Regions from separate parts of the Rhizobium sp. 11_C7_N12_5 genome, predicted to be linked through region 4. Evidence: predicted binding sites of a transcription regulator. Region 4 holds the regulator's gene; each other region holds the start of a gene.

Region 1 (3,110 bases), on a different contig from region 4:
TTCGGCTTTCAGCAACTGGGACAAGATCGGCACGGCCGCATCGAAGGCTGGAGCCCCTTGCTCGATCAGGTCGATGACGGCTTGGGCCATGCCATACATCTTCAGGCTGCGCAGCATGATGACGACGGCTGCGCTGGCAGGATCATGACGCATGACGGCCTCCTGCGGTCCGCAGGCGCAAACCATCGTAGCGTTCAACATCAGCCTTGGGTTCACGCAACAGCGTGAGCGCCTGTGGCGTATCAACGTCGGGACCATCGATTGTCTTGCCATCGATCAGCCGATGCAGCAGGTTCAAGACATGCGTCTTGGTCGCCACGCCTGCATCCAGGGCCAATTCCACAGCCCTGACAACAACTTGTTCGTCGTGGTGAAGTACAAGAGCAAGGATATCGGCCATCTCACGATCACCGCCGGAGCGGCGGAGCATCTGGTCCTGAAGTTGCCGAAAGGCCAACGGTAATTCCAGGAAAGGCGCACCATTACGCAGGGCACCGGGCTTGCGCTGGATGACCGCAAGATAATGCCGCCAGTCATAAATCGTACGTGGCGGCTTGTCGTGGCTACGTTCAATGACCCGCTCATGCTCGCATAGGATATTGCCTTCTGCCGCAACGACCAGTCGCTCGGGATAGATCCGCAGGCTGACAGGCCGGTTGGCAAACGATGCAGGCACGCTGTAGCGGTTCCGCTCAAAAGTGATCAGGCAGGTGGGCGAGACGCGCTTGCTCTGCTCGACGAAGCCGTCAAACGCGGCAGGGAGCGCCATCAATGCCGGGCGTTCTGCCGACCAGACGTCCGCGATCGTGCCGGGCAAGGTGCCGTGTGCTGTGTCGCGCCACAGGTCCTGGCAATGCTGTTCCAGCCAGGCATTCAATGCCGCCAGATCCGGAAAGTCAGGCATCTGTTGCCACAGTCGCGGTCGGGCATCCTGGACATTCTTCTCGACCTGACCCTTCTCCCAACCCGCGGCGGGATTGCAAAACTCAGGCGCAAAGACGTAGTGGTTCGTCATCGCGAGGAAACGGATATTGACCTGCCGTTCTTTGCCACGACCGACACGATCAACCGCGGTCTTCATGTTGTCGTAAATGCCGCGACCAGGTACTCCGCCAAACACGCGGAACCCGTGCCAGTGGGCGTCGAAGAGCATCTCGTGCGTTTGCAGTAGGTAGGCCCTGACCAGAAACGCCCGGCTGTGTGATAGTTTGATATGGGCGACCTGAAGCTTCGTGCGCTCGCCGCCTATCACGGCATAATCTTCACTCCAATCGAATTGGAACGCTTCGCCTGGGCGGAAAGACAGAGGAACGAATATGCCGCGGCCCGCTGTCTGCTGCTCAACCCGCCAATTACGGGCGAACGCGGCGACCCGACCATAGGAGCCGGTAAATCCGAGAGCCATCAGATCGGCATGAAGCTGCTTCAACGTTCGGCGCTGCTTGCGCGACCTCCCGGCCTCGGTCTTCAGCCAGCCAGAAAGTTTGTCGGCAAAAGGATCAAGCTTGCTCGGTCGTTCCGGTACCGTGAACGTCGGCTCGATCGTACCGGCACTCAAATACTTCGCAATCGTGTTGCGTGACAGCCCAGTGCGCCGACTGATCTCGCGGATTGACTGCTTCTCGCGAAGCGCCATCCGACGGATGATGTTTAAAAGTCCCATGTGGATCACTCCGTTGCCCCCGTCGCTCACCGCTTTGGGGGGAAGGTTCACATGGCTCAATTCTCAATGGAAATTATGCGCCTAACCGGCTCAGTTCTGCGTGGAAACCAACACCCGCTCCCAGATCGCTGCCACCGACCACTCTTTTACGAGCCCGATTGACTCATGACCCAAGAAGGAACAAATAGAGAACATATCAGCCAAGCGCAATATTGCAAACCCCCGAGGAGCCCATCTGTCCAAAATGCCCGAACCTGTCGTCAGTTCCGTCGTCGCCGAGCTTCGCGACCGCATCCAGCGGCTCGAAGGTCCAAGCGGCCGTGTGCGAGAGGTTTTGCCATTCGGCGTAACGGAGATCGACAGCCGATTGCCCGGGGGAGGTCTGGCGCTGGCAGCCCTTCATGAAGTTGCCGGCGGTGGCAACGGCGCCATCGACGGCGCTGCAGCAGCCCTGTTTGCCGCGGCAATCGCCGCCCGCTCGAAGGGCCAGGTGCTCTGGTGCGTCACACGGCCGGACCTGTTCGCGCCAGCGCTGGCCCAGGTGGGTCTGCTGCCGGGCCGCGTCATCTATGTCGAGGCCGGTGACGAGAAATCATTGCTTTCCTGCATGGAAGAGGGCCTGCGACACGGAGGGCTGGGTGTCGTCGTCGGCGAGCTGGCGCGACTGTCGATGACCGCCTCGCGCCGGCTGCAGCTCGCCGCCGAACGTTCCGGCACCATCGGCATTGCCATCCGCCGCTGGCGCCGACAGACCGAGGCATCCGACTTCGGACAGCCGACGGCGTCGGTCACCCGCTGGCGGGTATCCGTCTTGCCATCCTCGCCCTTGCCGGTTCCAGGCGTTGGTCGGCCGCGCTGGCTGCTGGAACTCATCCGATGTCGCGCCGGAGACAGTGCCGATTTTGAAGTGGAGGCCCCCGATGCCACGGGTCGTATCGCTCTTCCTTCCGAGCTGGTCCACGGATCGCCTCAGACGGAAACTGGGCGACGCAGCGCCTCCGCCTGAGACGCCGCTCGTCCTGATCGGCCGCGAGCAGCGCCGGCGCGTCGTCCTGGCAGCGAACGCGGCTGCGATTGCAGCCGGCTTGCGCATTGGCATGCCGGCGACCAAGGCGCAGGCACTCGTTGCGGAACTCGTCGTGATGGATGCGGATCCGGTCGCCGACGCCGTGGCACTCGATCGCCTGGCGCTCTGGGCCTTGCAGCGCTATGCGCCGATCGTTGCCGCCGATCCACCGGATGGTCTGGTGATCGACACCACCGGCGCCGATCATCTGCATGGCGGCGAGGCGCTGATGCTGTCGGGCATGGTCAACCGCTTCTTCGCCTCCGGCATTTTCGCACGCGCTGCCGTCGCCGACAGCTGGGGTGCGGCCCATGCCTGCGCCCGGTTTTTGGGCGACCCGACGCTTGTCATTCCATCGGGTGCTCAGGCCGACGCTGTCGA
Region 2 (3,110 bases), on a different contig from region 4:
TCGTCGACACCGCGGGCGATCCAGTAGAAATACGGTCCGGATTTGCCAAAATGCTGCTGCAGGAAGGCAAGGTCGCGGGCCTTGAGATCGGCACCGGTCTCGATCCCCAATCTTAGCATCTTCTCCGCTGTCGCTGGCCCGACGCCATGGAATTTCTTGACTGGCAGCGCCTCGACGAAGGCCGATCCGTTCTTCGGGGTGATGACGAAGAGCCCGTCGGGCTTGCGCTGATCCGATGCCATCTTCGCGAGAAACTTGTTGTAGGAAACGCCGGCCGACGCCGTTAGTCCGGTCTCGGCCTTGATCCTGGCGCGGATCTGTTCGGCGACCTCGGTCGCGATCTCGATGCCCTTCAGGTTCTCGGTGACATCAAGATAGGCTTCATCCAGGGATAGCGGTTCAATCAGCGGCGTGTATTCAGCGAAGATGGCGTGGATCTGCTGCGATACTGCGCGATAGGCATCAAAGCGCGGCTTGACGAAGATCAACTCTGGGCATTTTCGCTTGGCTGTCACCGATGGCATGGCCGAGTGCACCCCAAACTTCCGCGCCTCATAGCTGGCTGCCGCGACCACGCCGCGCGCCTCGCCATGGCCGACGGCAAGCGGCCGCCCACGAAGCTCGGGATTGTCCCGTTGTTCAACGGAGGCATAGAACGCATCCATGTCGACATGCAGAATCTTGCGCGGTGTGCCGAAGGTGTCCATGGCGATTGCTCACCCTGCCGACGGCCGGGGCCGCCTGACATCCTGCGCGGCAGTTTTGTAGGACGGCCTTTGAACCGAACTGTATGTCACAACAGCAGTCCTTCTTCCGGAGATGGAGCCGGCGGTTCGACGATAACAAGCATGTTGTCGGGAAGGGGACGCTGCAGGTGCTTGACCTCGTCCCAGGATCCCGTGAGCCAGAGGTCGACTTCTTCCGGCGTCGTCAGGATCGCCGGCATGGCCTTGAAATGTATCGGAGCGACGATCTCGTTCGGCGATGTCGTCAGAAACCCGAACAGCTCATATTCACGCTCGCCATCCCTGACCTTCCGAATACCCTTCCATGGCGTCCAGAAGCCCGCGAAAAACATCAACGGTCGGTCCTCGTTACCGGCAAACCAGGCATTCGGGATCCTGCCGCCGGGAACCTTGCTCGCGGGATCCGGCTCCGCAAAGGAGGTGAACGGCACAACGCAGCGGCTTGTCGGCCCAAGCCAGCGGCGCCAGTGCGGCGAGCCGACATTGCGGATATTGGTGACGCCCGGATCGTAATTCTTCACATAGGCTGGCGGGGATGGCATGCCCCAGGTGACACGCGCGATCTCGCGTTGCCCGTCGTCTCCGACGCGGACAATCGGCGCCTGGTAGCCAGGATAGACGTCGAGCGAGGGTTCGTTCCAACCGGCCTTGTCGCTGAACGCCTTGGTGAACTGCATCACGGCGTCGCGTGTCGTCGTGACATTGTACAGATTACACACGCCCCAATCCTCCTGCCTCTCCATCCCAGCCTATTCATACCAGCTTCGGGATGGGTGTGTCGTCGCCTTCGGAATTCTCCGTCGATCTGTGCGAAGACTCCGACCTTGCCCGTTCCCCGATCACTGACGCCGCCGCCTCTTTTACTCTCCCGATTGACTCATGACCCGATAAGGAACAAATAGAGAACATATCAGCCAAGCGCCATATTGCAAACCCCTGAGGAGCCTATCTGTCCAAAATGCCCGAACCTGCCGTCAGTTCCGTCGTCGCCGAGCTTCGAGACCGCATCCAGCGGCTCGAAGGTCCAAGCGGCCGTGTGCGAGAGGTTTTGCCATTCGGTGTGACGGATATCGACAGCCGGCTTCCGGGAGGAGGGCTGGCGCTCGCAGCCCTGCATGAAGTCGCCGGCGGTGGCAACGGCGCCATCGACGGCGCGGCAGCAGCCCTGTTCGCCGCGGCAATTGCCGCCCGCTCGAAGGGCCAGGTGCTCTGGTGCGTGACACGGCCGGACCTGTTCGCGCCGGCGCTGGCCCAGGTGGGGCTGCTGCCCGGACGCGTTATCTATGTCGAGGCCGGTGACGAGAAATCATTGCTCTCCTGCATGGAAGAGGGCCTCCGACACGGTGGCCTCGGTGTCGTCGTCGGTGAGCTGGCGCGGCTGTCGATGACCGCCTCGCGCCGGCTGCAGCTCGCGGCCGAACGTTCCGGCACCATCGGCATTGCCATCCGCCGCTGGCGCCGACAGACCGAGGCCTCCGATTTCGGCCAGCCGACGGCCTCCGTCACCCGCTGGCGGGTTTCTGTCTTGCCATCCTCCCCCTTGCCCGTCCCAGGCGTTGGTCGTGCCCGCTGGTTGCTCGAGCTCATCCGATGTCGCGCCGGAGACAGTGCCGATTTTGAAGTGGAGGCCCCCGATGCCAAGGGTCGTATCGCTCTTCCTTCCGAGCTGGTCCACGGATCGCCTCAGACGGAAACTGGGCGACGCAGCACCTCCGCCTGAGACGCCGCTCGTCCTGATCGGCCGCGAGCAGCGCCGGCGCGTCGTTCTGGCGGCGAACGCGGCTGCGATGGCAGCCGGCTTGCGCATTGGCATGCCGGCGACCAAGGCGCAGGCACTCGTCGCGGACCTCGTCGTCATGGATGCGGATCCGGCCGCCGACGCCGAGGCACTCGACCGCCTGGCGCTCTGGGCCTTGCAGCGCTATGCGCCGATCGTCGCCGCCGATCCGCCTGATGGGCTGGTGATCGACACCACAGGCGCCGATCATCTGCATGGCGGCGAGGCGCTGATGCTGTCGGGCATGGTCAACCGCTTCTTCGCCTCCGGCATTTTCGCGCGGGCGGCGGTTGCAGACAGCTGGGGTGCTGCCCATGCCTGTGCCCGGTTTCTGACAGATCCGACACTTGTCATTCCCACGGGCGCTCAGGCCGACGCTGTCGAAAATCTGCCGATCGCAGCGCTTCGGCTCGATCCCACTATTGTCGCCGGTCTTCGCGTTCTCGGGTTCAACACGATCGGCGAGCTGGCAAGCCAGCCGCGTGCGCCGCTCACCCTTCGCTTCGGGCCGGAGCTCGGCCGCCGTCTCGACCAGGTGGTGGGGCGGGTCACCGAGCCGATCGATCCGGTGCGCACGCCGGAACTGG
Region 3 (3,110 bases), 1.2 Mb from region 4:
TTCAGCCCGCCGAATTTGACGAAGGGGATATTGCGGCGGGTAAGCTCCACTTCCAGCGGCCCGCTATGACTTGAGGTGCGGAACAGCACCGCCTGCTGTTTGAGCCTGGTGCCGCCCTCGCGATTTTCCAGCACTTCGTCGGCGACATAACGCGCCTGATCGCTTTCGTCGCGCACCGTCACCAGTCGCGGTCGCTCGACGCTCTGCCGTTCCGTGCGCAGATTCTTGGTGAAGCGCTCGGAAGCAAGATCGATGACAGCATTGGCGGCGGCGAGGATTGGCTGCGTCGAGCGGTAATTGCGGTCGAGCGTCACGATATCGGCAGCGGGCGTGAAGGCTTTCGGGAAGTCGAGGATGTTGCGCACCGTCGCCGCGCGGAAGGAATAGATCGATTGCGCATCGTCGCCGACAACGGTCAGGCCGCGGCCATCCGGTTTCAGCGCCAGCAGGATCGACGATTGCAGCCGGTTGGTATCCTGGTATTCGTCGACGAGCACATGGTCGAAACGACCGCCGATATCCTCGGCGATCAGCGGCTCTTGAAGCATATGCGCCCAGTAGAGCAGCAGATCGTCGTAATCGAGCACATTCTGCGCCTGTTTCGCCTCGACATAGGCGGCGAAGAGATCGCGCAATTGTTGTTCCCAGGTCGCGCACCATGGGAAGAAGTCGCGCAGCATCTCTGCGAGCGGTGCTTCCGAATTGACGGAGCGTGAATAGATGGCAAGGCATGTCGCCTTGGTCGGAAAGCGGCTTTCGAGCTTGGAAAAGCCGAGGTCGTGGCGCGCGAGGTTCATGAGGTCGGCGCTGTCTTCCCGGTCGTGGATCGTGAAGGCCGGATCGAGCCCGATCTGCTCGGCATAATCTCTCAGAAGACGTGCGCCGATGCCGTGAAACGTGCCGCTCCAGGCGAGCGCATCGGCTGTAATACCCGCATTGGCACCGATCACCTCGCGGCAGATTCGCTCGACACGGCGGCCCATTTCGGCGGCGGCACGGCGCGAGAAGGTCATCAGCAGGATCCGGCGCGGGTCGGCGCCCTTGACGATCAGATGCGCGACACGATGAGCAAGCGTATTGGTCTTGCCGGATCCGGCCCCGGCGATGACAAGCAGTGGCCCTGCGACATGGCCGTCGCCGGCCGTTGTGCCGTGCTCCACCGCCAGTCGCTGCTCCGGGTTCAGCTTTTCCAGATAGGCCGCGCTCATGAACTCTCCTGAATGCCTCGGATGAAGGGCGCGCCAGGCGCAAATCCGCGACGAATCGAATCGGCGAAATGATCCGGACGTTCTATGGATGTTCCGAATTGCCTAAACCTGTCAAGATTTGTGGGATTCGCTGGGGATGTGATCTTTTGCGCAAGAATCCTACCCGGATTTGGTCAGGCATGGCTCGAAAAGGACTATCCTCATGCTTATGTATCATTATGGCGCTCATCTTGAGTTTTGGGTTTCAGCAGTGCGTTGAGTGAAGGTTTCAGAATATGAACGAAACGATCGCCACTGGGCTGCATCTGCCGGGCGGACTGGTGGCTTTGCCGGATGGGCGCATCGCGCTCGTTGAGATGGATCATACCCGCCGCGGTCTGAAGCTTTTCGACACTAGCGGTGCGCATCGGGAAGTTTGTCGGATCGGTGGTCGTCCGACCGGGATTGCGATCGACGGCGATGGCTGCTTCTGGATAACCGACGGCCCAGAGCATTCCCTCGTCAGGCTCTCGCCGCAGGGCCGGGTGCTGCAGGTGATCGAAGGTGGCGCGGACGGCTCGTTTCTCCATCCGAACGATCTCGCTTTCGGGCCTGACGGCTTGCTCTACATGACCGATTCGGGCATCCGCACCGCCGATCTGCTCGAAGGCGGCCATATTCATCCGGATTTCTTCAAGGCGGCCTACAATGGCTGCGTCTATCAGATCGATCCCGCCGAAGGCCGCGTCATCAGGGTCCTAGCCGCGGGCTTGCTCCTTGCCAATGGCATCGCCTTCAGCGCCGACGGGCTGCTCTATTACAGCGAGACCCTGACCGGAAAAATTCATCGGCAGATCGTCGGCGGGCGGCAGGAGATGTTCGCGCAGTCGATGACATCGCCCACCGTCAACGCGTTGCGCGGGCCGGCCGGCATCGCTTTCGATCGCAGCGGCGTGCTCTATTGCGCCATGTACGGATTGGGCGAAATTTCGCTTGTCGATACCGAGGGCAGGATGGCGGGCCATATCCGCACGAACGGCGCGCGGCCCGGCAAGATTGCCTTTACTGTCGACGGCAAGCATTTGCTCGTCAGCGAGCAGGACAATGGTGCTGTGGAAAAGATAACGGCGCCGCGACCCGGGCTGCCATTGCATATGCCGTCCATCTAGAGACTCGATCTCCCGCCATATCCGTAGTCATGAAGCGATGAAAGGAAAGTTGCAGGGGTCTGGTTGGGAGAACCACGTGCTTATCACACATCACACAAATTTCCTCGCGTGATCCGTCTCCGCAATCCTGCTTGGCGCAGTTCTTGTCGCTTCTCCTGCTCTCGCCAACAATGGCAATGGCGCTGGCAACGGCAATGGCAATGGCAGTGGCAGTGGCCATGCAAATAGCAAAAACGCCGACAATTCCGCTCAGGACGCATCGGCGAGCGATGCTTCGACGTCAAAAGCCAAATCGGCGAGTAGCCTTGGTGCTTTGAACGGCTTCATGCACGCCTCGCCCAAAGCTTTGGCACATGCCTCCGCCAAATCGGAAATCGGCAGGGTTGCTGTCGTCTATGGTGGCCTCCTGCAGAATTACCTGTCACCGCGGCAGGGTACCACGCCCCATCGGCCCGCCGGAGCCGGCGAGAGCGCTTCCATATCCACTGTCGATATGATTGCTGAAGCGGCTCTCGTGTCCGCGAAATCATGTCCGTGATCGACCGGACTTCTCCGGAAAAGACTTAGAGCGGCTAGGCGTTTCACTGAATCGCTTAACCGCTCTATGTTTTTGCTTTGCGCAATTCCGGACGGAAAGAACGCCCCGGTGTCCAGTGTGGACGCCGGTGGACATGCCCGGAGGCCGGGCATGTCCTGTTCCAATCGCGCTGCCGCTTATTCCGCGGCGGGGATCTGCTTATTATCCTTGCCGGAC
Region 4 (3,110 bases):
TCCAGGGTTCACCGACGATCGCTTCGAAGAAAGTGCGGAATGCGGCCGGGGTGGGTGTCGATATCGCCACCCGCGCAATGCCGGTGACGCCGTTTTCATGGCGCTCCAGCACGCTGCGATCGGCCGGCAGCGGATTGATGCGCTGGCAGCAGAAGGCCAGAAAATCCGGCGCACGCAGATCGGCGGCGAAAGCGAGACGAAAACCGGCGACGGTCTCCGTTCCATCCGGCATTTTCATGGGACGCGAGAAATCCAGCATGCGTCCCGCCGAGATGGCGCTTACCCGAAAGCGCTCGTCATCGGCGACAGCATCCTCCGAGCCGAACACCACGGCTGAAAAGCCGTCTTCACCGAGCCGGAAGCGGTAGGCCTGATCGCGCGCAACGAAGACATTCCCCGCGCCGACGCTCTCCTCACATTGCTCGGGGGATGCCACTGCCAGCGGTTCAAGATAGGTCTTGTCCGCAAAGAAGACACAGGCATTCTCGGTGCCGAACGGATGCCGGGCGTCGGGAGCGACGGTGAAACCGAGCTTGCCGAGCCGCTCGCGCGCCAAAGCGAGATTGACGGTCGGCAATACGAGATGATCCAGCGGATGCGGCGACAAAGTCATGATGTCTCCTATTTTCCTGCGCCCGCAGGTTTGCGCCCATCCATCCTCCAATTCAAGATGAAAGCAAGACGATAGAGGCGCAAGACACCGCATGTCCTGTCGAAGACGCCAGATCACGCGGCTGATTCTTTGATCGGTACCGGATTCGCATGTCGTGAAAATGGCTTTCATCCATGCGTCAGCTACTCAAGGTAGGCTGCATGCGCCCAATGAAGGACTAAACAGCATTTCCTTATGTTTTCCGATATGTTAGCGCGAATATAACCATATGAGACTTTTATCGGGTCCACCCAGTGATGTCGAATATTTAACTGTCCGTGCAAAGCTTTACCGAAATTTAAGTACTTGCGGAACACATATGGAACATATAGTGTCCGTTCTGGATTTGTTTCACGCTTTTCTCGATTCTGGGGTTCCAAGACGATGTTGACGCGCAAGCAGCAGGAACTGCTTCTCTTCATTCACGAACGGATGAAGGAGTCCGGCGTGCCACCATCTTTCGACGAGATGAAGGACGCGCTGGATCTTGCATCCAAATCCGGTATTCACCGTCTGATCACGGCTTTGGAGGAACGAGGGTTCATCCGCCGGCTACCGAACAGGGCCAGAGCGCTTGAGGTCATCAAGCTGCCGGATGCCTATAATCCAAGCCTGCAGCCGCGCCGCGGCTTTTCGCCGAGCGTCATCGAAGGCAGCCTCGGCAAACCCCAGCCAGTTGCGCCGCCTGCTCCGCCAAAAGTGGCGAACGACGACCAGAACAGTTCTGTTTCGGTACCGGTCATGGGCCGCATCGCCGCTGGCGTTCCGATCTCGGCCATCCAAAACAATACCCACGACATAACCGTCCCTGCCGACATGCTCGGCTCGGGCGAGCACTATGCGCTGGAAGTAAGAGGCGATTCAATGATCGATGCCGGCATTTTTGACGGCGATACGGTCATCATTCGCAATGCAACGACTGCCAATCCGGGCGATATCGTCGTCGCGCTCGTCGACGACGAGGAAGCGACGTTGAAGCGCTTCCGCCGCAAGGGGGCCTCCATCGCGCTCGAGGCAGCCAATCCCGCTTATGAAACCCGCATCTTCGGGCCGGATCGCGTCAAGGTGCAAGGCAAGCTCGTTGGCCTCATTCGCCGTTATCACTGACCGGTGATGCTCGGACGATCGGCGCGCCGAATGTGCCTGTGCGCCAATCGTATGTTCTGTGCCGAGCCCATGGGCGCTGTGGATTTTCGAACGCAGTTACCACATTTGGCTTGTCGGTGCTGAGGTCCATCTCAATGGACCCTGTCTGCCGCAATGTGGCGCCTGTGAAAAGCATGGCGCCGGAGCGGCAGCGATCCAGGCGTAGTCGTACGGGAGTGACGACGATATTGGCCGTATCGCAGGCCGGCGACAGGTAAGCTGCGTCCTCGATGGTGACCAGCATCGCGCCATTTTCAAGCATCGCGACGCACCATGCGCCCTTTTGGCAAGCAAAACTGCCCTGCATGGCCTGGTCGAGTGCTTCATCCATTGCCTTGCGAACTGCGCCCTGCTCTTCGACGCTCAATCGCCGGCGATGATCCGTCTTGCTGATCTGGGGAAGGCGGCTGTCAACAGGAAGGATAGTCGGAGGTTGATGCTCGCTCGCAACCAGCGCCCTCTGCCACTGTTCGAAAATGAAAGCCTGCGGTCTTTCGCGATTTGTTGCCAGTATGTCGTCCTGTCGCAAGGCAACCAGAACACCATCCTCGGAAATCATAAGATCCGGTTTGGGCACGCCAGAGCCGAATGCTGCCACGCCGAGGGAAGAAAGCAGCAACAGCAGGCCCACATGGCGCACGCTCGTTCGCAACATCGTCATGAGCAGAAAGCCTGTGATGAACGTCGGCATAAGCCAGGCGGGCTGGCGGCCGAAGGTAATATCGCCGCCCCATCCCGCCACCGTTTTGGCGATAGCGATGACCAACTCCAGTCCCTCGCCGGTGATTTGCCAAAAGGGCCCGTCGAGGCCAAATGGCATAAGCAACATGGCCGCCATGCCAAACGGCATGACGACGAAGGAGACGATCGGCATCGCAGCGAGATTGGCTGCAAGGCCGTATGTCGCCAACCGGTGAAAATGCTCGATCGAGAAGATCGCCGTCGACGCGCCGCCAATGAAGGAGGTCGACAATATGCTGCCGAAGAAGCGCGTAACGAACAGCAACGGGCTCAGGAGCCTGGAGCGCGAAAGAATATTTTCCCGATGCTGGCGCCGTTTCCAAAGCGTGTAGCCGGATACCAGCGCCAGCGTCGCGGCGTAGGACATCTGGAAGCTCGGTCCGAGCACCTGCGACGGCGACAGGCTGAGAATGACGATTGCCGAGAGCGCAACGTTGCGCAGACTGATCGACGGCCGGTCGAAGAGCACGGCAACCAGCATGATCGCCATCATGATAAAGGCGCGTTCGGCCGACACGCCAAAGCCGGAAATGAGATAGTAAGCCGTCAGGGTTACCAGCGCGCCGAAAGC

The links. The regulator LexA, encoded in region 4, represses DNA repair genes until DNA is damaged. The targets are predictions, from matches to a motif close to TGTTCNNNNTGTGTTCNG.
Region 1: the regulator LexA is predicted to act here: its motif matches at 1,840-1,857, upstream of AB8B29_RS35555 (ImuA family protein).
Region 2: the regulator LexA is predicted to act here: its motif matches at 1,637-1,654, upstream of AB8B29_RS33810 (ImuA family protein).
Region 3: the regulator LexA is predicted to act here: its motif matches at 1,287-1,304, upstream of AB8B29_RS00925 (ATP-dependent helicase).

The regions. Positions count from the first base shown of each region.
Region 1 is NZ_JBPWPY010000004.1:112,262-115,371, reverse strand. It holds gene istB (IS21-like element helper ATPase IstB) at 1-153, opposite strand, end outside; gene istA (IS21 family transposase) at 143-1,663, opposite strand; gene AB8B29_RS35555 (ImuA family protein) at 1,908-2,669, shown strand; gene AB8B29_RS35550 (Y-family DNA polymerase) at 2,584-3,110, shown strand, end outside.
Region 2 is NZ_JBPWPY010000003.1:932,942-936,051, reverse strand. It holds gene dinB (DNA polymerase IV) at 1-707, opposite strand, end outside; gene AB8B29_RS33815 (SOS response-associated peptidase) at 794-1,465, opposite strand; gene AB8B29_RS33810 (ImuA family protein) at 1,705-2,466, shown strand; gene AB8B29_RS33805 (Y-family DNA polymerase) at 2,381-3,110, shown strand, end outside.
Region 3 is NZ_JBPWPY010000001.1:185,332-188,441, forward strand. It holds gene AB8B29_RS00925 (ATP-dependent helicase) at 1-1,208, opposite strand, end outside; gene AB8B29_RS00930 (SMP-30/gluconolactonase/LRE family protein) at 1,484-2,356, shown strand; gene secD (protein translocase subunit SecD) at 3,071-3,110, opposite strand, start outside.
Region 4 is NZ_JBPWPY010000001.1:1,338,280-1,341,389, reverse strand. It holds gene AB8B29_RS06700 (VOC family protein) at 1-613, opposite strand, end outside; gene lexA (transcriptional repressor LexA) at 1,037-1,759, shown strand; gene AB8B29_RS06690 (ComEC/Rec2 family competence protein) at 1,740-3,110, opposite strand, start outside.